Regions from separate parts of the Micromonospora sp. C81 genome, predicted to be linked through region 1. Evidence: riboswitches for the same ligand, from Rfam matches in the RefSeq annotation. Region 1 holds a riboswitch; each other region holds the start of a gene.
The links. Region 1 has a riboswitch for cyclic di-AMP ahead of KBX46_RS20265 (C39 family peptidase). Riboswitches for the same ligand answer to the same signal wherever they lie in the genome.

Region 1 (4,960 bases):
TCCGGGTTCGACTTCGCCTTCGGCACCCGGATCCACGGCACCATCACGGCGCTGATCTCGGGCATCCCCGGCTATCTGCTGGCGCACGACTCGCGCACCCTGGAGCTGGCCCGATACTTCGACATCCCGCACCGGTTGTTGCGCGATGCGCCGGCCGACGTCGACGCTGCCCAACTCTATGCGGAGGCCGACTACACGGCCCTGAACGAGGGCCACAAGGAGCGCTTCGCACGGATCACCGCGTTCCTCGCCAAGCACGACCTCGGCCTCTCGTTCGCCGATGGAGACAGCGCCACCCGCTTCGACGAGCAGGTCCGCCAGACCGTCTACCCACCTGCGGTCCGGCCGGTCTCCGCCTACTCTCCCGAGGAGTTGCTGACGCGCATCCAGTGGCTGCGGGACGAAACCCGGACGCTCCAGACAGAGGTCAATACCCTCCACGCGCGGTCACTGCGCGTGCGGGTCAAGCAGGCCGTCGCCGGCCGGGTCCGCCGGATGCTCGGAGCCAGGTGACCAGCCACCGCGTCCGCTTCATCCAGCTCACCCCCGTCGGTACGGGTCGAGCAGCGCCAGCACGGCAGCCGGGTCCTCCACGTGTGCGTTGTGGCCGAGACCGGGCAGCGTGACGACCGGTACGCCGTACGCCCTTAGCTGCTCGTCGGTGACCATCGGGTCGTGCTCGCCACGGGCCAGCACCACCGGCACGTCGGTCGCCGCCAGCAACGGGACCAGGTCTGGCTCGCCGACGCCGAAGGCTGTCGGGTCCATGGCGAGGCGCCACCGGCCGTCGACCTGACGCAACCCGGCGTCCACCACCGGATGATCCGGCGGGACCAGGCCGACCAACCCGGAGACGCGCAGGTAGCGGCGGGCCGCCTCGGTGCGGCTGGCGAACCAGCTCACCGGGCGCGCGGCGAGCTCGGCCGCGCGGGTCAGCTCGTCGGGTGACCAGACCGCCTTGATGCCCAGCCCGACCACCGCGTCCACCGGCATCCCGGCGGCGCGGGCGGCCAACGCCAGGCCGACCACCCCGCCCAGCGAGTGCCCGAGCACGACGATCCGGTCGCCGGCGACCAGGCCGTGGGCGATCCGCTCGGCGAACCCATCAAAGGAGTACGACGGCAGCGGGGCCGACCAGCCGTGACCGGCAAGGTCCGGTGCCAGCCACCGCCCGGGCCAGTGCTGCTTCAGCAGTGGGGCCGAGGGCAACCAGACGTCCCCGGTCGCCCCCATCCCGTGCAGCAGCAACAGGATCGGCCCACGGCCTGCCCGGCCACCTGATTCATCCACCACGGCCGCAGTCTCCCACGGTTCGCGAACGGGTACGAGGGTCGTCGATGCGGCGCAGGCCTGACCGCTCGGTGAAGACGCCGCGGGCGCCGGCCCCTTGTGGGGGACGGCGCCCGAAGCGGTCAACGTGCCTGGGTCAGGCGGAGTAGCCCCGGCTGGCGATCCAGTTGGCCAGGTCGATCGTGGTGATCCAGTACGACGGGTCGGCCGCGTTGGCCGAGTCGGCGATTCGCACGGTCCGGCCGTTGTCCTTGTAACCCACCACGGCGATGTAGTGCCCGCCGCCGTAGGAGTGCCAGCCGCCGTTGGTGTCGGTGGCGTCGCCGACGACGTTGGCCACCACACCGCGACCGTCGGTGATGGCCTTGACCACGTCGGCCTGGAGCTGGTCCATCTGGGCCGGGCTGGGCGTGCCGGCGAACATCCGGGTCCGGTACGGGGAGCCCTTCACCTCGGCGTTGAGCACCCGGGTGGTGTCCAGGGCCGAGTTGGTGCCCATCTCGGTGGTGCCCAGCTCGGCGCCGAGCTCGTTCTGGGTGCGGTCGATTCCGGCGGCGCTGAGAGCGTTGCGGGTGGCAGCCGGGCCGCAGTTGTAGTACGTGTTCTGCGCCTGGTAGTCGTAGTCGAGCACCTTGGTCGCCGGCGGCTTCGGCCGCTCCGGCTTACGGGTCAGGTCCGGGTTGCTGCTGGCCTTGGCTGCGGGCGACGCGGCACTGGTGGCCGGCGCGGGGGCGGCGGTGGTCGGTGCGGTGCTGGCCGAGGGGGACGCGTCGCGCGCCTCGCTGCGGGAGGCAGCGGTGTCGCTGCGCATCTCGGCGACAGTGGTCGCGGTGTGCTGACTGGCCGGGGCGTCGTCGGCGCTGGTGACCAGGGCGCCGGTGGTGGTGGCGATGGCGAGGGCCGCGGCGGAGGCGACAACGATCTGGTACGGACGCTCGGTGGTGAGGCGGCGGAGCTGACGCTTCAGGGTGTGCTTCACGGGGTCCTCCACGGATCGGGGGGAGAGCGGCACACCGGGGCCGGACCGGCATCCGGGCAGGCGCCAGCGCGCGGACGATGGTCCGCGGATGGTGAACCGCTCAGGGGAACGCCCGGCGTGGCCGGGCGGTTAGGCGATGACCCGGGGGGTCAGCTCACCGTCACTGGACGAATGAGCGGGGGCACCGCTACGCCGTGGAGGCGAAGGAACAACCGAGGGGTGGAAAGGTGATGCACGAGGATGGAACTCCTTCCGACACCGCCTACCGGGTTAGCTGACGGATTCGGGCGGGAAGATCGCCCTACCGCGGGCCGTGGCTCGCGGATTCACCCCGGACTTACTGATGGGTCCCCGGTTCGTAGATCACGATTGAGCGGGTCGGCGCGGCGTCGCCTCTTGCGATCGGTTACCGCACCGGACGGGACGACAGTACTGGCCGGCTCTCACCCTGCCAAGCCGGGTTCAGCTGCGTAAACCCCAATCGGCGCGACAATTTCTGCGCGTATTGCCGATGACGTGACTCGATGGGACAAGCGGTTACGGTGACGCCAACGGGCGACAACCGGACAGGTCGCCGATTATGCGGCCACAATCACGGGGACAATCGAGCCAATCGTGCCCGACGCCCGATTCGCCATTGACATGACCGGGCTCACATAACGGATCGGGCTCAACCCGCGCGAGCCGGGCGCCAACGTGCCACGAGGGCGGGACGGAACGCCCGGGTAGCCGCCCGGCGGGCGGGTACCGGGTTCGGCCGCAGCCGGGCCGCTGCCGCGTACGCCTCCTCGGCGAGAGTGCGGGCCGACTCGGCGGCCAGTTCCGCGTCCCGCCAGGCGGCCCGCTCCCGGGTGGCTGCGGCCTGGTAGTCGGCCAGCCTCGCGTCCCGGATCGCCCGGCTCAGCAGCACCTCCTGCTCGACCGGGTGCCGCCGGGGATCCCAACCGTGCCGGTGCCCGAACACGTCGCCGAACTGCGCCATGGTCAGGTCGCCCCGCCAGTGCGCCGCCGCCGCCGCGCGATGCAGGTAGCGCTCCCGGGAGGCGTACTCGGCGGGGGTGCGGGGGGTATGCGGGGTGGGCAGCGCCCCGGCCCCCGCGAAGCGACGCGCGGCCGCGTCCGCCTCGTCGTACCCGCCCCAGGCCCGCTCCATCTCCTCCTGAGCGGTCAGCCAGGAAGCCCGTCGCCGCCGGGCGTTCTGCCCCGCGCCGGCCGCGGCGACGGCCACTTCCTCGGCGTACCGGCGCAGGTCGACGGCCTCGGCCTCAGCCAACTCCCGGGCGGTGGGCGCCGCCGGGGCCGGGTCGTCCGTTGGCCGGTCCCGCTCGGGGCGGGCGGCCAGCACGACGAGTACGCCCAGTGCCAGCAGGAACAGGGCTGACCAGATGGCGGCGGCCTGCGGCACCTCGGTCACGAACTGGTAGAAGACGACGGTCTCCATGGTCGGCACCTCGGGGAGAGAACAATGCGGTGGGAGCCCCACCGGCCACCGGGCCACGGTGGGCCACGGATCGGCGAGGTGCGGGACGGGTGGATCGACAGGGCGCGGCGACGGGACGCTCGTCCCGGTGGATCAGCGCCCGGGTGGAGCCCGGGGCGCCCAGCTCCTCGGACCGTCCACGAGGGGCAGCCGTTCAGACCTGGCCGCGCACACCAGCGGCACTCCGGCCACCACGGCCGGGTGCGAGTCGACTGAGCAGACCGGGAAGGCCTTCTCGGCGGCTCCCTCAGCGACCGCCGGGGCCGCGTGCACGGTCGGCGTTGGCGCGGCGGTCGGCGTTGGCGCGGCGGCCGAGGCCGGGCCTGCGCCAAGCGCCAGGGCCGCGACGACGGCGAGGCTGGTCAGCACCCGTGTCGCCCAGCGCGCCACCCACCACAGGGGACAGGTGAACGCGACCGGAAGCACGCCCCCACGCTACCGTCACGCCGGGCCGGGCGCATCGACCACGGGCGTGTCGGCGTACGCCGCGCCGACCGCGCCGACCGCGCTGACCAGTGCGGACGCCTCAGCGCGAGTCGACGTACGTCGATCGACTGCTGGCCTGCTCGACGTCGCCGACGGCAGCTTCGCCGGCCTGGGCCTGGGTCCCGACGGCATCGGCGGTGCGGTCTTCGCGGCCGTTGACTTCAATACTGGCGGTGCGTTGCTGAGGGACGGCCACCTGGCGGGCCGGGCGGCGTGGAGCGAGCCGGCGCATCATCGGGGTCTCGACGAAGCGGTGCAGCAGCCCGGCGAGGACCAGGTTCACCAGTAGGAAGCCGAGCACCGCGACGGGGCCACGCCAGCCCTGGAAGCCCGTCCCCCAGTCACCGCTCCAGCGCAGCACGCTCGTCATCACCAGCACGTGCACCAGGTAGAAGGCGAAGGAGACCTCGCCGAGCCAGACCACCGGTCGGGACCGCCATGGGGAACGCTTACCTCGGACGTCCGCGTCCGCGGCGGCAGTGATCACCAGCAGATACGCCACCGCGAGCAGCGTGGTCCACAGCTCGGCGCGAATCCATTCTGCCGCTGCCACCCAGGTGGCCAGGAAGATCACGCTGGCTGCGGTCAGCCCCGGGCCCCGCCAGAGGCCACGGCGCATCAGCTCGGCCGCCACCGCGCCCATCCAGAACTCCAGCGACCGTACGGGCGGGAAGATCTGCGTGAACCACCAGCGGCTCGCCTCCGGCACCAGGTGCTGGGCCGGC
Region 2 (4,960 bases), on a different contig from region 1:
ACCCCGTCAAGCGGCGGGCTTCCCGGGTCACCGGGTGGCCCGCCGCCGGCGGTGGCCGGCTACCAGCGGTTCCAGTGGGCGAACCCGTCCGCGTCGGCCCGCGGACCGGGCTTGAAGTCGGTGCCCAGGGTGTACGCCACCGGCGTGAGCGCCACCTGCACGACGGTGTCGTAGGGGATGCCGAGCAGGTCTGCCATCTCCCTTTCGTAGCTGAGATGGCTCGTGGTCCACGCGGTGCCGAGCCCGCGTTCCCGAGCGGCCAGCATGAAGCTCCAGAACGCCGGGATGACCGAACCCCAGGCCCCGGCCTGCCCGCGCACGCTGGCCAGCTCGGCGCGGGACTCGACCCGCAGGCAGGGGATGAGCAGCAGCGGCACCTCGTGCAGGTGGTCCGCCAGGTGTTGCAGGCTGCCGGCGATCCGGCCCCACTGCTCGGAGGCGAAGTCCATCCGGCTGAAGGCCGGCCCGGTGCCGCCCGACGCGGGTGGCGGTGCCATCAGCCCGAGTCGCCACAGTCGGGCGACGGCGGCCCGGGTCTGCGGATCCTCGACGAAGATGAAGTCCCAGCGTTGCCTGTTGCGGCCGCTGGGGGCCTGAAGCGCGATGCGCAGGCAGTCCTCGATCACGTCACGGGGGACCGGGCGTCCCAGGTCGAGACGCTTGCGGACGGCGCGGGTCGTGCTCAGGACCTCGTCGGCGGACAGGCCCAGTGTGCGCGGCCCGCTCTGCCCGGCCGGGTTGGTGTCGCTCATGCGGGAACTCCCACTCGTTCGGTCAGGTCGAGGTTGGCGATGACCGCGGGAAGGAGCCCGGGAAACCGGTCATTGATCTCGTCCGCACGCAGTTCGTGTCTGCGGAAGCTGCCGTTGGGCGTGACGCGGAGGACGCCGGCTGCCCGCAGCACCTTCAGGTGATGTGACAGCGTGGACATGCTCACCTCGGACAACGCGTCGAACTTCCCGCAGACGACCCCACCGGCCTGCGCCAACTGTCGTACGACACTCAGGCGCACCGGGTCGGCGAGGGCGCCGAGCACGGTGGCGAGGTCGACCGAGGCGAGATCGGGATGATGCAGGGCTCTCATGGACGCCATGCTAGCTTTGATTTCGTGATTTCGAAAATCGTCCAAATGATGAGCGGAGCACGGTCATGCCGGTCGACACAGTGATCTTCAGCGGGGAGGGCCCGCACGCCGATCCCTGGCACCCGTTGTCCGAGACCAGCGCGGCGATCGCCAAGCTCGTCGGCGAGGCGGGCCCGGTGGCGATCGTGACCACCGTCGACCAACTCGCGGCCGCACTCGACGGCGCCCGCCTCCTGGTGGTGAACGCCAGCGCCGACCGCACGGCCCCGATCCCGCAGGACGAGGAGTTCGGCCGCGTCCTCGACGCCTTCCTGGCCCGTGGCGGCAGCCTGCTCGCCACGCACAGCGCGACGATCGCGTTTCCCCAGCTCGCGACCTGGCGGTCCACGGTCGGCGCCGCCTGGGACCACGGTCGGACCTTCCACCCGCCGATCGGAACCAGCCTCATCCGACGCACCGACATCGAGCACCCGATCACTACCGGTCTCGTGGACTTCGAGGTGCACGACGAGCGCTACACCGACCTGGAGTTGCTCGACGGCGTCGACGTCGAGACTCTCTACGTCCACGACGAGGGTGGCGACACCCACCCGCTCGTCTGGGCGCGCACGGCCGGGAGCAGCCGGATCGTCTACAACGCACTCGGTCACGACGCCCGGTCGTACGAGTCGCCGGGACACGTCGAGCTGCTGCGGCGCATCGTGCTCTGGCTCCGTCACCGCATCTGATCCGCAACGGTCCACGGTGGTCACTGCACATTGACCACCCACCCGCAACCGCTACGGGTGACGCCCCGCGTACCCCGGTGAAGAACTTCACAGGGGTTGGGCGATCGTCACCGACCGTGCCTAACGTCGGTCGGGTTCGCCACTGCGGACACCACGGCCGGCAACGCCAAATCCTGCCCCCGGTCGGTGGAACCCAGTCACCCGGGCAGGAGCGGGGGACCCAAACGTTCCTCGGTGCACGTCACCTCGGGGTGAAGCCGCCATCGTGCGGCCGGGCTCCTCGGCCCGAACCCGACAGCTCACCTCGCCGGCGTGGAGGAAGTTCACATGACGTCTGTCTACACGCCCCGTCACCGACGGGTCACCACCCGCCGTCTCGCCGTCGGCACCCTGGCCGTCGGTGCGGTCACCGGTGCTGTCGCCCTCTTCGGCCCGGCCGCCCCCGCGCAGGCCGCGGTCAACTGGGACGCGATCGCCAAGTGCGAGTCCGGCGGTAACTGGAAGATCAACACCGGCAACGGCTACTACGGTGGCCTGCAGTTCTCCCAGAGCACCTGGGCCGGCTACGGTGGCAAGAAGTACGCCGCCCGTGCCGACCTGGCCAGCCGCGGCGAGCAGATCGCCATCGCCGAGAAGGTGCTCGACGGGCAGGGCATCGGCGCGTGGCCGACCTGCGGCAAGAAGGGCGGCTCGTCCGGCGGCTCCGCCACAAAGCCGTCGACGAAGTCCACCGCGAAGCCATCGACGAAGTCCACGCAGAAGCCCACCGCGAAGTCCACGGCGAAGCCCACCGAGCAGCAGGAGCGGCCCTCGCGGCGGGAGCAGCCGGCGACCCGCAACCACGAGCGCACCGCGCCGACCACGGGCGGCCAGACGTACCTGGTCAAGCCGGGCGACACCCTGTCGGAGATCGCCGACAGCCACCGGGTGACCGGCGGTTGGCAGGCGCTCTACGAGCACAACCGGCAGCTGATCGGGGCCGACCCGGGCCTGATCTTCCCGGGTCAGCGGCTCAGCCTCTGACGGTCTTCCCGGGTCAGCGGCTCAGCCTCTGACGGATGACACACGAACGCTCGGCCGGGTCACCGGCCGAGCGTTCGTACGTGTGGTGCGATCAGCCCGAGCGCCCGTACCCCGGGGGAAGCCGTCACGCCGCGGAGGCGGATGCCTTCGACCCTCGGTGCGACGTGACCGGGCCGGCGTTCCAGCCCCAGCGGGGCGCCGGTGCGCTGCCCTCTCCGGACCAGCCCGTGCCGCCCTCCTCGTTGTCGCCGCCGTCGGTGGTCATCTCGACCGGGGCGGGTGTGCTGCGGGCCAGTCGCATCGACTGCTCCGCGCCGGCGCGGGCCGCGCACGGCCAGGACTGCCCGGCGCACTGAAGGTTGCGGCACTGACCCTCGTCGTCCGGCTCGTGGGCGCTCAGCACGTCGATCGCCAGTTGCCAGAGCAGCGGGTCGGTTACGTCGTGCGGCCGCTCGGCAGTGCGACTCGGCCGGTTGCTGGTGTCGTCGTCGGACATTGTGGGTCCCCCCTTGTCAGGCTGTACCCCACAAGGGTCACCCGTCAGCCGCCGGTTAAACCGCCGACCTGCTGTGATGTGTCTCCGGTCGCAGCGGTCGCCGGGACGCCGCACGCAGATCGGTCAATCCGGCAGCAGCGGCATCTCGACGCCCGGCTCCCGGCCGAGCAGGACCGCTCGGGTCAGCGCCGTTGAGCCGAACCGGTCACGGACCGCGTCCACCGCGGCGTCCAACTCAGCGCCCGGATCGCGGTGAAACGGCAGCTCCGGTTGCACGGGGTTGTCGTCCAGGTTGCCCACTGAGACACCGATCAGTGTGACACCACGACGATCGATCTCGGTCAGCGCGGCTCGCAGCAACGCGCGCGCGGCGGCGAGCAGCGGCGTCGTGTCGGCCGTCGCCTTGCCGATGGTGTGCGAGCGGGTCGCCCGGGTGTAGTCGCCGAAGCGCAGCCGCAACACCACGGTGCGACCGGACCGCCCCGCCGCCCGCATGCGGCGGCTGACCCGGTCGACGAGGCCGGCGAGGATGGCATCCAGCTCCGCCGGGGCATGCGGCGTGCGGCTCAGCGCATGCTGCGCGCCCATCGAGCCGCGCCGCCGGCTGACCTGCACAGAGCGAGGATCGCGGTTGTGCGCCAGGGCGTGCAGGTGCCTGCCGGCGCCCGACCCGAGCAGCGACACCAGGGCGGCCTCACCGAGCCGGGCCACCTCACCGACCGTACGGATCCGGCGTTCCCGCAGCTTCGCTGAGGTGACCGGGCCGACGCCCCACAACCGCTCGACCGGCAGTGGGTGCAGGAACGCCAACTCGGCGTCCGGTGCGACCACCAGCAGACCGTCCGGCTTCGCCACCCCGCTGGCCACCTTCGCCAGGAACTTCGTGCGGGCCACACCCACCGTGATCGGCAGGTGGACCCGTTCACGAACCTCCCGGCGCAGCCGCTCGGCGATCTCGGCCGGCGACCCGACCAGCCGCCACAGGCCACCGACGTCCAGGAACGCCTCGTCGATGGAGAGCCCCTCGACCAGTGGCGTGGTCTGCCGGAAGATCTCGAAGACCGCCCGGCTCGCCGCCGTGTACGCCGACATCCGGGGCGGCACCACGATCGCGTCCGGACAGAGGCGGCGCGCCTGCTGACCACCCATCGCGCTGCGTACGCCTCGCGCCTTCGCCTCGTAACTGGCCGCGAGGACCACGCCGCCGCCGACGATCACCGGCCGCCCCCGCAGGCGCGGGTCGTCACGCTGCTCGACCGACGCGTAGAAGGCGTCCAGGTCGGCGTGCAGGATGCTGGCGCCGGGCGACACGTACACATGTTCGCATGGCAGGTGGCCATCTCTGCAATGAGCTGGGCGAACGCCCGATCAGTCGAGGCAGAACTCGTTGCCCTCCGGGTCGGCCATGACGAGGTGACCGGCACCCAGTGGGGGAGCGGGCTCGTGGCGACTGAGTCGGGTGGCGCCGTATGCGGCGAGTCGTTCCGCCTCCGCCTCCAGCGCCGCCATCCGCTCGTCACCCGTGAGCCCGGGAGCGGCCCGCACATCGAGGTGTACGCGATTCTTCACCCGCTTGGGCTCGGGCACCCGCTGGAAGAACAGGCGCGGTCGCACACCCTCGGGGTCGAC
Region 3 (4,960 bases), on a different contig from region 1:
TCGCCATGTCCTGGGCTGGCTGGCGCAGCCGGACCGGCTGCGCCGGTACGCCGGGGGGATCCTCTCCTCCGCGGAGATCCGGCTGCTCAGCGCCGCGTACCGGCACCTGGACACGACCGGGCTGACCATCGCCGACATCGCGCTGCTGGACGAGCTGGACTCCCTGCTCGGCAAGCCGGCGCAGTCGGCCAAGGCCCGGCGCGACCCGTTCCAGCTGGCTGGCGGCGTACGCGAGTTGAGCACCCTCGGCGAGCGGCAACGGGCCGCCCGCGCGGCGGCCCGCGAGCGCCCGGAGGACTACCGGGACTACGCGCACGTGGTCGTGGACGAGGCGCAGGACGTCTCACCGATGCAGTGGCGGATGGTCGGTCGACGTGGCCGTCTGGCCTCCTGGACGGTGGTCGGCGACCCCGCCCAGACCGCGTGGACCGGCGACCCCGACGAGCTGGACCGGGCCCGGGACCAGGCGCTGGGTCGGCGCAAGCGGCACGATTTCACGCTCACCACCAACTACCGCAACTCCTCGGAGATCTTCGCGGTGGCGGCGGCGGAGATCCGCCGGCTCTATCCTGACCTGCCGCTGCCGACCGCGGTCCGCTCCACCGGGGTCGACCCGGTCGAGCTGGTGGTGCCCCCGAGCGGGTTGGAGACCGCGACAGTGGAGGCGGCCGCCGGCCTGCTGGCCGAGGTGGAGGGCACCGTCGGCGTGATCACGCCGGTCCCCCGCCGCGACGAGGTCGCCGGCTGGGTCGCCGCACTCGGCGCGCCGAGGCTCCAGGTGGTCACCAGCCTGGAGGCCAAGGGCATGGAGTACGACGGGGTCGTCCTGGTCGCCCCGAGCGAGATCCGGGCGGATCCGGGTGCCGGGGTGCGCACCCTGTACGTGGCGCTCTCCCGGGCCACGCAGCGCCTCACCACCATCGACCCGACCGGCTGATCCGTGCTGGCGAGCCGCCGGCGAGAGTTGCCGCCCCTACACTTGCATACATAGCGATGTGAACATACATTTGACCGGGTCCCGGCTGGCGGCGGAGGGTGGTTCTCGTGGGCGCAGGTCATGACCACCACCACGGGTCCGTCGCCAATGCCGCACACCAGCACCGGGGCCGCCTCTGGGCGGCATTCGGGCTGCTCGCCACCCTGATGGTGGTCGAGGCGGTAGCCGCCCTGCACACCGGCTCGCTCGCCCTGCTCTCCGACGCCGGGCACATGTTCACCGACGTGCTCGGCATCGGGATGGCGCTCGCCGCGATCACCGCGACCCGGCGGGCCACCGGCGACCCGCAGCGCACCTTCGGGCTCTACCGACTCGAGGTGCTCGCCGCGCTGGCCAACGCCGTCCTGCTCTCCGGCGTCGCGATCTACGTGGTGATCGAGGCGATCCGCCGCTTCGGCGACCCGCACGAGGTCATCGCCGGCCCGATGCTCGCGGTGGCCGTGCTCGGCCTGCTCGCCAACATCGCCGCCTTCGCCCTGCTCCGCGCCGGAGCCCGGGAGAGCATCAACCTTCAGGGTGCCTACCTGGAGGTGCTCGGCGACCTGCTCGGCTCGGTCGGCGTGATCGGCGCCGCACTGCTCATCACCGTCACCGACTGGTGGTGGGCCGACCCGCTGGTCGCCGTCGCCATCGGCGTGTTCATCCTCCCGCGCACCTGGCGGCTGGCACGGGCTGCCGTCCGCATCCTGGTGCAGGCCGCCCCGGAGCACCTCCAGGTGACCGCCGTGCACGACCGACTGGCCGCGGTCCCCGGTGTGGTCGAGGTGCACGACCTGCACGTCTGGACGCTCACCTCCGGCATGGACGTGGCCTCCGCACACCTGACCATGGCACCCGGGGCGGAGGTCGGCGCGGTGCTCACCGCCGCGCGTACGGCCCTGCACGACGACTTCCGGATCGAGCACGCGACGTTGCAGATCGAGCCGGGTGCCGCCTCGGGAGCGTGTGGCTCGATCGAGTGGTGACAGCAGCCTCTCGTGACGACGCACGCACCGTCCGTCACATTGGCTGCAGCCACCCCACCGGCACCGGTAGGCTCGGTCCCGGCCTCCACCAGGCGGCGCCCTCCCGGCGCCGGTGGTGGTCGCCGCCTAATCGCCCGCGAGGGCGAACCGGGGAACCACGTACCTGGGGTGCATCCGCGTCAGCGGTAGGGATCTTCCGTCCCGAACCCGTCAGCTAACCCGGTCGGCGGCTGACGGAAGGACATGCACAGTGGCACCAGCACGACCACCCGCCGCCCGACTGGCGGCCCTGATCGTCGCGATGTTCGCCCTCGGCGTCGCGCTCCCGGCCGGCACCGCCTCGGCCGCTCCACCGACCGGCCTGCGGGCCGCCGCCCCCGACTCCGACGAGGAGGGTGGCACCCCCGCGCTGCGAGCCCAACTCGAGGCGGCCAGCAAGGGCTACCTGGACGCGAAGCGCGCCCTGGCCGCCTCGGTGCAGCGGCAGCAGCAGCTCACCACCCAACTGAAGACCATCGAGGTCGAGCTCAACCAACGCAGCGGCAAGGTCGGCGAGATCGCCGGCGTCGCGTACCGCACCGGCCGGCTCAGCGCGATGTCGGCGCTGCTCAACAGCGACAGCCCGGAAGGCTTCATGGACCGGGCAGCCGCACTGGACGCGGTGGCCGCCAACGAGGACCGGGTGCTGCGCGACCTGCTCAGCAGCAAGGACCAGGCCAACCGCACCCAGGTCGCCCTGAACGGTGAGATCAACGAGCAGCGCAAGCAGGTCGCGGTGATGGCCAAGCGCAAGGAGCAGGCCGAACGGGCCTTGACGGTGGCCACCACCCCCAAGCCGCAGCCCGCCGCCGACACCGACTCCAACCGGGGCACCTCCGCCGCCAACGCGAAGGCCGCGCCGCGCAACTCCGACGGCTCCTGGCCGTCGGAGACGTGCAGCGTCAACGACCCCACGCCGGCCAGCGGCTGCATCACCCCGCGCACCTTGCACGCCCTCAACCAGGCCAAGGCGGCCGGCTTCACCCGGTACGTCTCCTGCCACCGACCCAGCGGCTCCGGCGAACACCCGAAGGGCCGGGCCTGCGACTTCGCGGCCCAGACGGGCGGCTTCGGCGGCGACGCCACCGGCGGCGACAAGACGTACGGCAACAACCTGGCCGCGTACTTCATCCGCAACGCCGACCGGCTCGCCGTGCTGTACGTGATCTGGTACAGGCAGATCTGGCTGCCCAGCAGCGGATGGAAGTCCTACAGCGGGGCGGGTGGCGACCCGTCCAGCGACCACACCAACCACGTGCACCTGTCGGTCTACTGATCCGGCCGTTCCCCAAAGTGTGTGATGCCTGTGAGTCATCAAGATGACTCACAGGCATCACGTTCGTCCGGGCAGCGCTGTCCGACCGGGCTACGTCGCCGGGCGTACCCCTGATGTCGTCGCTCGTCGGACGACCCGGCGGCGGTCGGCGGGCAGCATCGCGGTATGCCTCGGATCCCACCCACCGCCCGCAAGGGGCTGCTCACCCTGCACCTGGTCACCTCGCTGGGCTGGCTCGGCGCCGACCTGGTGCTGCTCACCCTCGGCATCGCCGTGCAGCGGGGCGCTGACCCGGCGGTGCTCTACCCGGTCGGCGCGCTGGTCGGCACCGTCCTGTTCGCGCCGCTGAGCGTCCTGGTCTGGCTCATCGGTGTCGCCAGCTCGCTGCTCACCCCGTGGGGCCTGCTGCGCTACCGGTGGGTGGTGGTCAAGCTGGTGCTCACCACGGTGATGGTCGGGCTGGTGCTGTTCCTGCTCACCCCGAATCTGCGGCATGCCGGAGCGGTGGGCGCCGCCCTGCCCGCACGGGACCGCGCCGATCTGGTGATCGCCCCCGCGGTGTCGACCAGCCTGATGATCATCGCGACGGTGCTGTCCACGTACAAGCCGTGGGGACGGCGTCCCGCCGCCCAGCCCGCCCTGGCGGGCCGCGCCCGCAACCGGTGACCCCGCTGCCGTGCCGCGCTCGGGTCAGGCTGAGGGCGGCGGGTCTCCGGTGCGGTCGAGGGCAGCGCCGAGGCGGGTGGCCAGGGCGAGGTGGGCGGCCCGGGCCTGACGGAACGCGTACCGGAACAGCGGGGTCGGCGCGGTCAGGGTGATGTCGACGTCGATCCGGGTCAGGCCGTCCGGCTCGGGGCGCAGCCGGGTGTGGTTACGCACGGTGGTGGCGGGCCACTGGCGGGCCACCATGACGATCTCGTCGTCCTCGCTGATCAGCACGTCCGCGTGGTAGGTGGTCCGGAAGCGCAGGGGGCCGGCCGCCAGCCGGTCGTTGATCGTGTAGCTGGCCTGCGCACCGGGTCGGGGCGGCAGTCGGCGGACCCGGACGATCAACGGGTGCAGCTCACCCTGCCGGGTCAGGTCGCTGAGCAGCGCCGCCGCCTCGGCCGGCGAACACCGGGCCTGCACGGTGTAGCTGAAGGTATCGCTGCTGAGCACACCGTCTCCCGCCGTCGATGGTCGCACGATCGTCCCGTACCGATGTCTGGCTGGCAATGTCCGAGGGCCGGCCCGGGCCGGCCCGATGACACGCCCAGTCACCGTTTGGCGCATTAAGGTCGTTCAGTGAGGAATCACCCGACCGTGCTGGAGGCGGACATCATGAACGGCGACGATCCGGTGAGCGGGCACGTGATGGTCTTCGCGCCCACTCCACAGCTGACCGTGACCGTCGACCAGCCGAACGACCACCCCGAACTGCACCTGCACCCCGGCGGGCAGGGCGTCTGGCAGGCCCGGATGGTGATGTCGCTCGGTGTCGAGGTGGTGCTCTGCGCCGCCCTCGGCGGCGAGATCGGCCAGGTGCTGGAGCCGTTGCTGGTCAGTGAGGGCGTGGACCTCAAGGCGGTGGCCCGTGATTCCGGCAGCGGCGGGTACGTGCACGACCGCCGGGACGGCTCCCGGCAGGAGATCGCCGACGTGCCCGGTCAGCCGTTGAGCCGACACGAACTCGACGAGCTGTAC
Region 4 (4,960 bases), on a different contig from region 1:
GCCACCGGCCCGAACTCGTTCGACTGCTCGGGGCTGACCCAGTACGCCTACAAGGCGGCCGGGATCTCCCTGACCCACCACACCGGTGACCAGTGGAACGAGGGCAAGGCGGTTGCGCGAGCTGATGCTCGCCCCGGTGACCTGGTCTTCTTCTTCTCCGGGCTGAGTCACGTCGGGCTCTATCTGGGTAACAACCAGATGGTGCACGCGCCACGTGCCGGCAAACCGGTGCAGGTGTCCAGCATCAACACCATGCCGGTCGCCGGGTTCCGCAGACCTGGCTGATCCAGATCACGCACTGACGGCCCCCGGTCACCGACCGGGGGCCGTCGTTGTTCGTCAGCGGGGCGCGCCCACCGGGGAGGGCAGCAACTGCACGTCAGCGAGATCGACGTACATGATGCGGTGGCCGAACTGGATCTGCGCGTAGCGGTTCTTGCCGCGGATCACCGTCCAGTCGCCCGGCGACGAGCCGTCGAACGTGCTGGCCCGGTAGTACTCGCCGGCCAGCACCGCGCCGACTGCGTACCGCTGTCCGGCGGCCAGGGTGTACTGCAACGGCGAGATCGTCTGGTAGGGCACCCCGTCCGGGTACGCCGCCTCCTCCGGGTACGCCCTTCCGTACACGGGGATGGTCGTCCGACCGGGCTTCGGCGTGGCCACGACGCCGACGGTCCAACTGGCGGTCGGCGCGGACGCCGGGTTGTGGAACCAGGCCCGCTGCCCGAGGTACCAGATGGCGGTCCAGTCGCCCTGCCGTCCGGCGAGCGCGTACGTCTGCCCGGCTGATGCCCGGGCCCCGTGGTCCGACACGGCCATCGTGTTCGGGGTGCCGTCCGGTCGGAGCGCGATGTCGTTGACCAGCGGCGCGTCCGCGGACGGTGCGCTCCGCAGCACGACCGACGAGGAGCCGCGCGGCGCGCACGGGACGCCCGCAGTGACGCAACCGGTGAACGCCGGCTGGTTGGTGGCGTAGTCCGGGTCGATCCGGACCAGCCCGGTGGCCGGGGTGCCGGTGTCCAGCCGAGGTGCGTGCAGCAGGTCGAAGTAGTGCGTCCAGTCCCAGTACGGGCCCGGGTCCCAGTGCATCCCCCGCACGGTCGAAGCGACGGTGCCGGGCACGTTGTCGTGGCCGATGATGTGCTGGCGGTCCAGCGGGATGCCCAACCGCAGCGCCAGGTGCCGCACCAGTTTCGCCGAGGTCCGGTACATCGCCTCCGTGTACCAGGTGCCCTGCGCGGCGAAGCCCTCGTGTTCGAGACCGATCGACTTGGCGTTGACGTACCAGTTGCCCGCGTGCCAGCCGACGTCCTTGGTCTTGACGTGCTGGGCGATGTGCCCGTCGACCGAGCGCAGCGAGTAGTGCCAGCTCACGTACGTCGGGTCCTGGACGAGTTTCAGGGTCGTCGCCCAGCTCGCCTCGGTGTCGTGGATGACGATGTACTCGATCTTCTGCCGGGCGGGCCGGTCGGAGAGGTCGTGGTTGCCGTAGTCCCCGTCGCCGAACGCCTCGTAGGGTGCCGGGATCCACTCGCAGGAGATGGTGCGCGGGCACTCCAGCCCGTCCGGGCGGGCCAACCGGCGCAGGCCCAGCCGGTCCAACCGGGAGCGCTCGGGCTGTACCGCGCGCGCCGGCAGGGTGATCCGCTGGCCGTCGTCGGTCATCCGGGACTCGCCCGCGGCGATGGTGGTGAAGACCTCGTCGGCGAAGGCCGCGGCGGCGTCGGCGCTGTCCGCACCGGCGTAGCGGGCCACCGCGCCGTACCAGGCCGCCGGGTCGGTGTCCGCTCCGACCGGCGCACCCAACTCCCGCTGGTACGCGCTGAGCAACGCGGCCCCACCCCGGATGTTGACCGCCGCGTCGGTGCGCAGCGCCTCGGGGGTGGCACCGGTCAGTGCGGCCGCCGCGTCCACGGTCTGCAACGCGGCGGCGGTCGGTGCGGGTGCCTCGACGGGTCGGGGCGCGGGCACCCGGGAGGGCCGGGAGTCGTCACCGCGTGGGTCCTCGGCGCCGGCGTCGTGGTGGCCGCGCCCGGGTAGAGCGGCAACGTGGCGGGCATCGGTCAGGTGCATCGGGCCGTAGCCGCCGCTCGTGCTCGGTGTGCCGGCGTTGCTGTCCCAGCGGGACTCCAGATAGGAGACGCCGAGCAGCACGCCCGTCGGCACGCCGTACTCGGTCGCCGCGGCGGCGTACTGCTGCTGGCGATCGGCGGTGGGTGCGGCGTTGGCGGCCGTGGAGAGTGGCACCGCGCTCGCGGCGGCGACGACGGTCGTGGCGAGCAGCGCGCGCCAGCCGGCCGACACGGTTGGATGGTGCATCGAACCCCCTAGATTCTCGCGGGTAGAGGTCAGGTCACCATCGCGCCGCTGGAGAGTCCGCGTCAATACCTTTCCATCTATCTACTTGTTCAGAAAGAATTCTTCACGCACGGTCGGTGACCCCCACCCAATCGGTACGGAGTGTCACGGCCGTACGGGTTGCGGATCGGTAACGGGCGTCTCTACTCTGGTCATTTGTCGGCCCGACAGCAGCTCCGCCCATCCCGGGCGGTAACGGACCGACACCGCCGAGTCGTTTCCGAGCGAACCGGGGACCCACGTCCCTCGGGGTGAATCCGCAGCCACTGCGGTAGGGCGCCGACTTCCCGCCCGAACCCGTCAGCTAACCCGGTAGGCGGTCAGGAAGAAGGAGTACGGAACCCCGGTGGCACTCCATGCCCCGCGGCCGTCGTCCGAGCGGTCGGCATTCGCCGTCCCGACGTCGATCGTGCCGCGCCCACGCTGGTCCCGCTTCACCACCGCTCTCGCCGCACTGGTCGGCGTCGCCGTCGTCCTGACGGGCAGCGCCACGGCCGCCCACGCCGACCCGTCCGTCGCCGAGATCGAGCGCCAGATCGACGCCGACTGGAACACACTCGAACCGATCATCGAACGGCACAACGCCACCCGCGCCGACCTCGCCGTCAAGCGCAAGCAGGCGGACGCGCTGGCCGCCCGCATCGCCCCGCTCGAGCGGCAGGTCGACGCCGCGATGGACAAGGTCAGCGCGCTGGCCGTGCGCGCGTACAAGGGCGAGACCGTCTCGACCGTCAACGCGATGCTCGGCAGCCGGTCACCCAGCGAGGTGGTCAGCCAGCTCGAAATGCTCGACCGGTTCGCGCACAACCAGCAGCAGGACGTACGCGAGGTCGCCGACCTGCGCGACGAGCTGGCCGCGCAGAAGGCGCCGCTGGACGAGATGGTGGCCCAGCTGGCCCGCACCGAGGCCCAGTTGGCGGCCAAGAAGAAGCAGATCAACGAGGAGATCGACCGGCTGCAGAAGCTGCGCCTCAAGGTGTACGGCAACGGGGGCGGCGGTCCGCTGCGTCCGGCGCCCTGCCCCGGCAGCTATCCCGGCGGCGCTGCGGGCACGGCGGTCAAGTTCGCCTGCGCGCAGATCGGCAAGCCCTACGTGTGGGGTGCCGAGGGCCCGAACTCGTACGACTGCTCCGGGCTGATGCTGGCCGCATGGGCGAAGGCCGGGGTGTCGTTGCCGCACAACGCCGCTCAGCAGAGCCGCGTCACCAAGGACGTCAGCAAGGCCGACCTGCGCCCCGGCGACCTGGTCTTCTACTACAGCGACATCCACCACGTCGGCATGTACGTCGGCAACGGCTGGGTCGTGCACGCCTCGCAGGCCGGCCAACCGGTCAAGATGAAGAAGGTCGACGACGGCCCGATCCACAGCTACGGCCGCCCAGGCTGATCCTGGGTGACCAGGAGGGCCCGTCGCGATCGGTCGCGGCGGGCCCTCGTCGTCTGACCGTGGTGCCTCAGCCCGTCAGCGGGTGGGCCAGGTGCGCCAGTGCTGCCAGGCGCGGCTGGGCGTCGGACCCCGCTGGCCCTGGTAGCGCGAGCCGTAGACCGCCGAGCCGTACGGGTGCTCGGCCGGCGAGGAGAGCCGGAAGATGCAGAGCTGCCCGATCTTCATGCCCGGCCAGAGGGTGATCGGCAGGTTCGCCACGTTGGAGAGCTCCAGCGTCACGTGACCGGAGAACCCCGGGTCGATGAAGCCGGCGGTGGAGTGCGTGAGCAGCCCGAGCCGGCCCAGGGAGCTCTTACCCTCCAGTCGGCCGGCGAGCTGGTCGCCCAGCGAGATGACCTCCAGCGTCGAGGCCAGCACGAACTCGCCCGGGTGCAGCACGAACGGCTCCCCGTCGGGCACCTCGACCGAAGAGGTCAGGTCGTCCTGCTGCATCGCCGGATCGATGTGCGTGTAGAGGTGGTTGTTGAAGACCCGGAACAGCCGGTCGAGTCGGACGTCGATGCTGGAGGGTTGGACCAGGGTGGGCTCGAACGGCTCCAGGCCCAGCGTGCCGGCCTTGATCTCGGAGACCAGGTCGCGGTCGGAGAGCAGCATCGGACCACCATAGCTGCGTTGCCGAAAGTGCCAGGATTCGGTGCCGATGACCAGCGAGTCGAGGTCGCTGCTCGTACATTTGTTCGATAGAATGCCCGCATGGCTTCCTGGTCCGAATTCGCCGCCGACGAGCCCCGACTCGCCGACGGGATCCGCGTTCTCCTCCAGCAGTACGGGCCAGGCTTCGGCTACCTGGCCACGGTCCGCGCCGACGGCGGGCCCCGGGTCCATCCGGTCTCCCCGGTCATCACCGACGAGGGCTTGTTCTGCTTCATCGTCGACTCTCCGAAGCGCCGCGATCTCGAACGCGACGGCCGTTACGCGCTGCACTCGTTCCCGCCGGAGGAGAGCGACGACGAGGCATACGTGGCGGGTCGCGCCCGTCCGGTGACCGATCCGCTCCGGGTCGCACGGTTGGCGCAGGGCGCCCGGGCGGAGCCGCAGGTCGACTGGCGGTTGTTCGAGTTCACCGTCGACGTGGCGATGTTGGCCCGCCGGGAGCAGCACGGCCTCGGTGTCGCCGTCGGCGGGCCGGAGGTGCAGGTGTGGCTCGACCCACTG

Region 2: another riboswitch for cyclic di-AMP. It lies ahead of KBX46_RS14610 (transglycosylase family protein); the one in region 1 lies ahead of KBX46_RS20265 (C39 family peptidase).
Region 3: another riboswitch for cyclic di-AMP. It lies ahead of KBX46_RS26995 (coiled-coil domain-containing protein); the one in region 1 lies ahead of KBX46_RS20265 (C39 family peptidase).
Region 4: another riboswitch for cyclic di-AMP. It lies ahead of KBX46_RS33100 (NlpC/P60 family protein); the one in region 1 lies ahead of KBX46_RS20265 (C39 family peptidase).

The regions. Positions count from the first base shown of each region.
Region 1 is NZ_JAGPXS010000012.1:101,233-106,192, reverse strand. It holds gene KBX46_RS20275 (polysaccharide pyruvyl transferase family protein) at 1-513, shown strand, start outside; gene KBX46_RS20270 (alpha/beta fold hydrolase) at 541-1,293, opposite strand; gene KBX46_RS20265 (C39 family peptidase) at 1,427-2,281, opposite strand; cyclic di-AMP (ydaO/yuaA leader) riboswitch at 2,514-2,655, opposite strand; gene KBX46_RS20260 (hypothetical protein) at 2,940-3,710, opposite strand; gene KBX46_RS20255 (hypothetical protein) at 3,843-4,175, opposite strand; gene KBX46_RS20250 (acyltransferase) at 4,276-4,960, opposite strand, start outside.
Region 2 is NZ_JAGPXS010000007.1:197,025-201,984, forward strand. It holds gene KBX46_RS14595 (nitroreductase family protein) at 60-752, opposite strand; gene KBX46_RS14600 (helix-turn-helix transcriptional regulator) at 749-1,084, opposite strand; gene KBX46_RS14605 (ThuA domain-containing protein) at 1,150-1,812, shown strand; cyclic di-AMP (ydaO/yuaA leader) riboswitch at 1,967-2,139, shown strand; gene KBX46_RS14610 (transglycosylase family protein) at 2,140-2,835, shown strand; gene KBX46_RS14615 (hypothetical protein) at 2,960-3,331, opposite strand; gene dinB (DNA polymerase IV) at 3,455-4,642, opposite strand; gene KBX46_RS14625 (VOC family protein) at 4,700-4,960, opposite strand, start outside.
Region 3 is NZ_JAGPXS010000021.1:3,059-8,018, reverse strand. It holds gene KBX46_RS27005 (AAA family ATPase) at 1-937, shown strand, start outside; gene KBX46_RS27000 (cation diffusion facilitator family transporter) at 1,045-1,962, shown strand; cyclic di-AMP (ydaO/yuaA leader) riboswitch at 2,076-2,207, shown strand; gene KBX46_RS26995 (coiled-coil domain-containing protein) at 2,213-3,277, shown strand; gene KBX46_RS26990 (hypothetical protein) at 3,443-3,943, shown strand; gene KBX46_RS26985 (SRPBCC family protein) at 3,968-4,435, opposite strand; gene KBX46_RS26980 (PfkB family carbohydrate kinase) at 4,631-4,960, shown strand, end outside.
Region 4 is NZ_JAGPXS010000003.1:323,068-328,027, forward strand. It holds gene KBX46_RS07680 (C40 family peptidase) at 1-285, shown strand, start outside; gene KBX46_RS07685 (N-acetylmuramoyl-L-alanine amidase) at 340-2,319, opposite strand; cyclic di-AMP (ydaO/yuaA leader) riboswitch at 2,556-2,691, shown strand; gene KBX46_RS33100 (NlpC/P60 family protein) at 2,705-3,745, shown strand; gene dcd (dCTP deaminase) at 3,821-4,399, opposite strand; gene KBX46_RS07700 (pyridoxamine 5'-phosphate oxidase family protein) at 4,499-4,960, shown strand, end outside.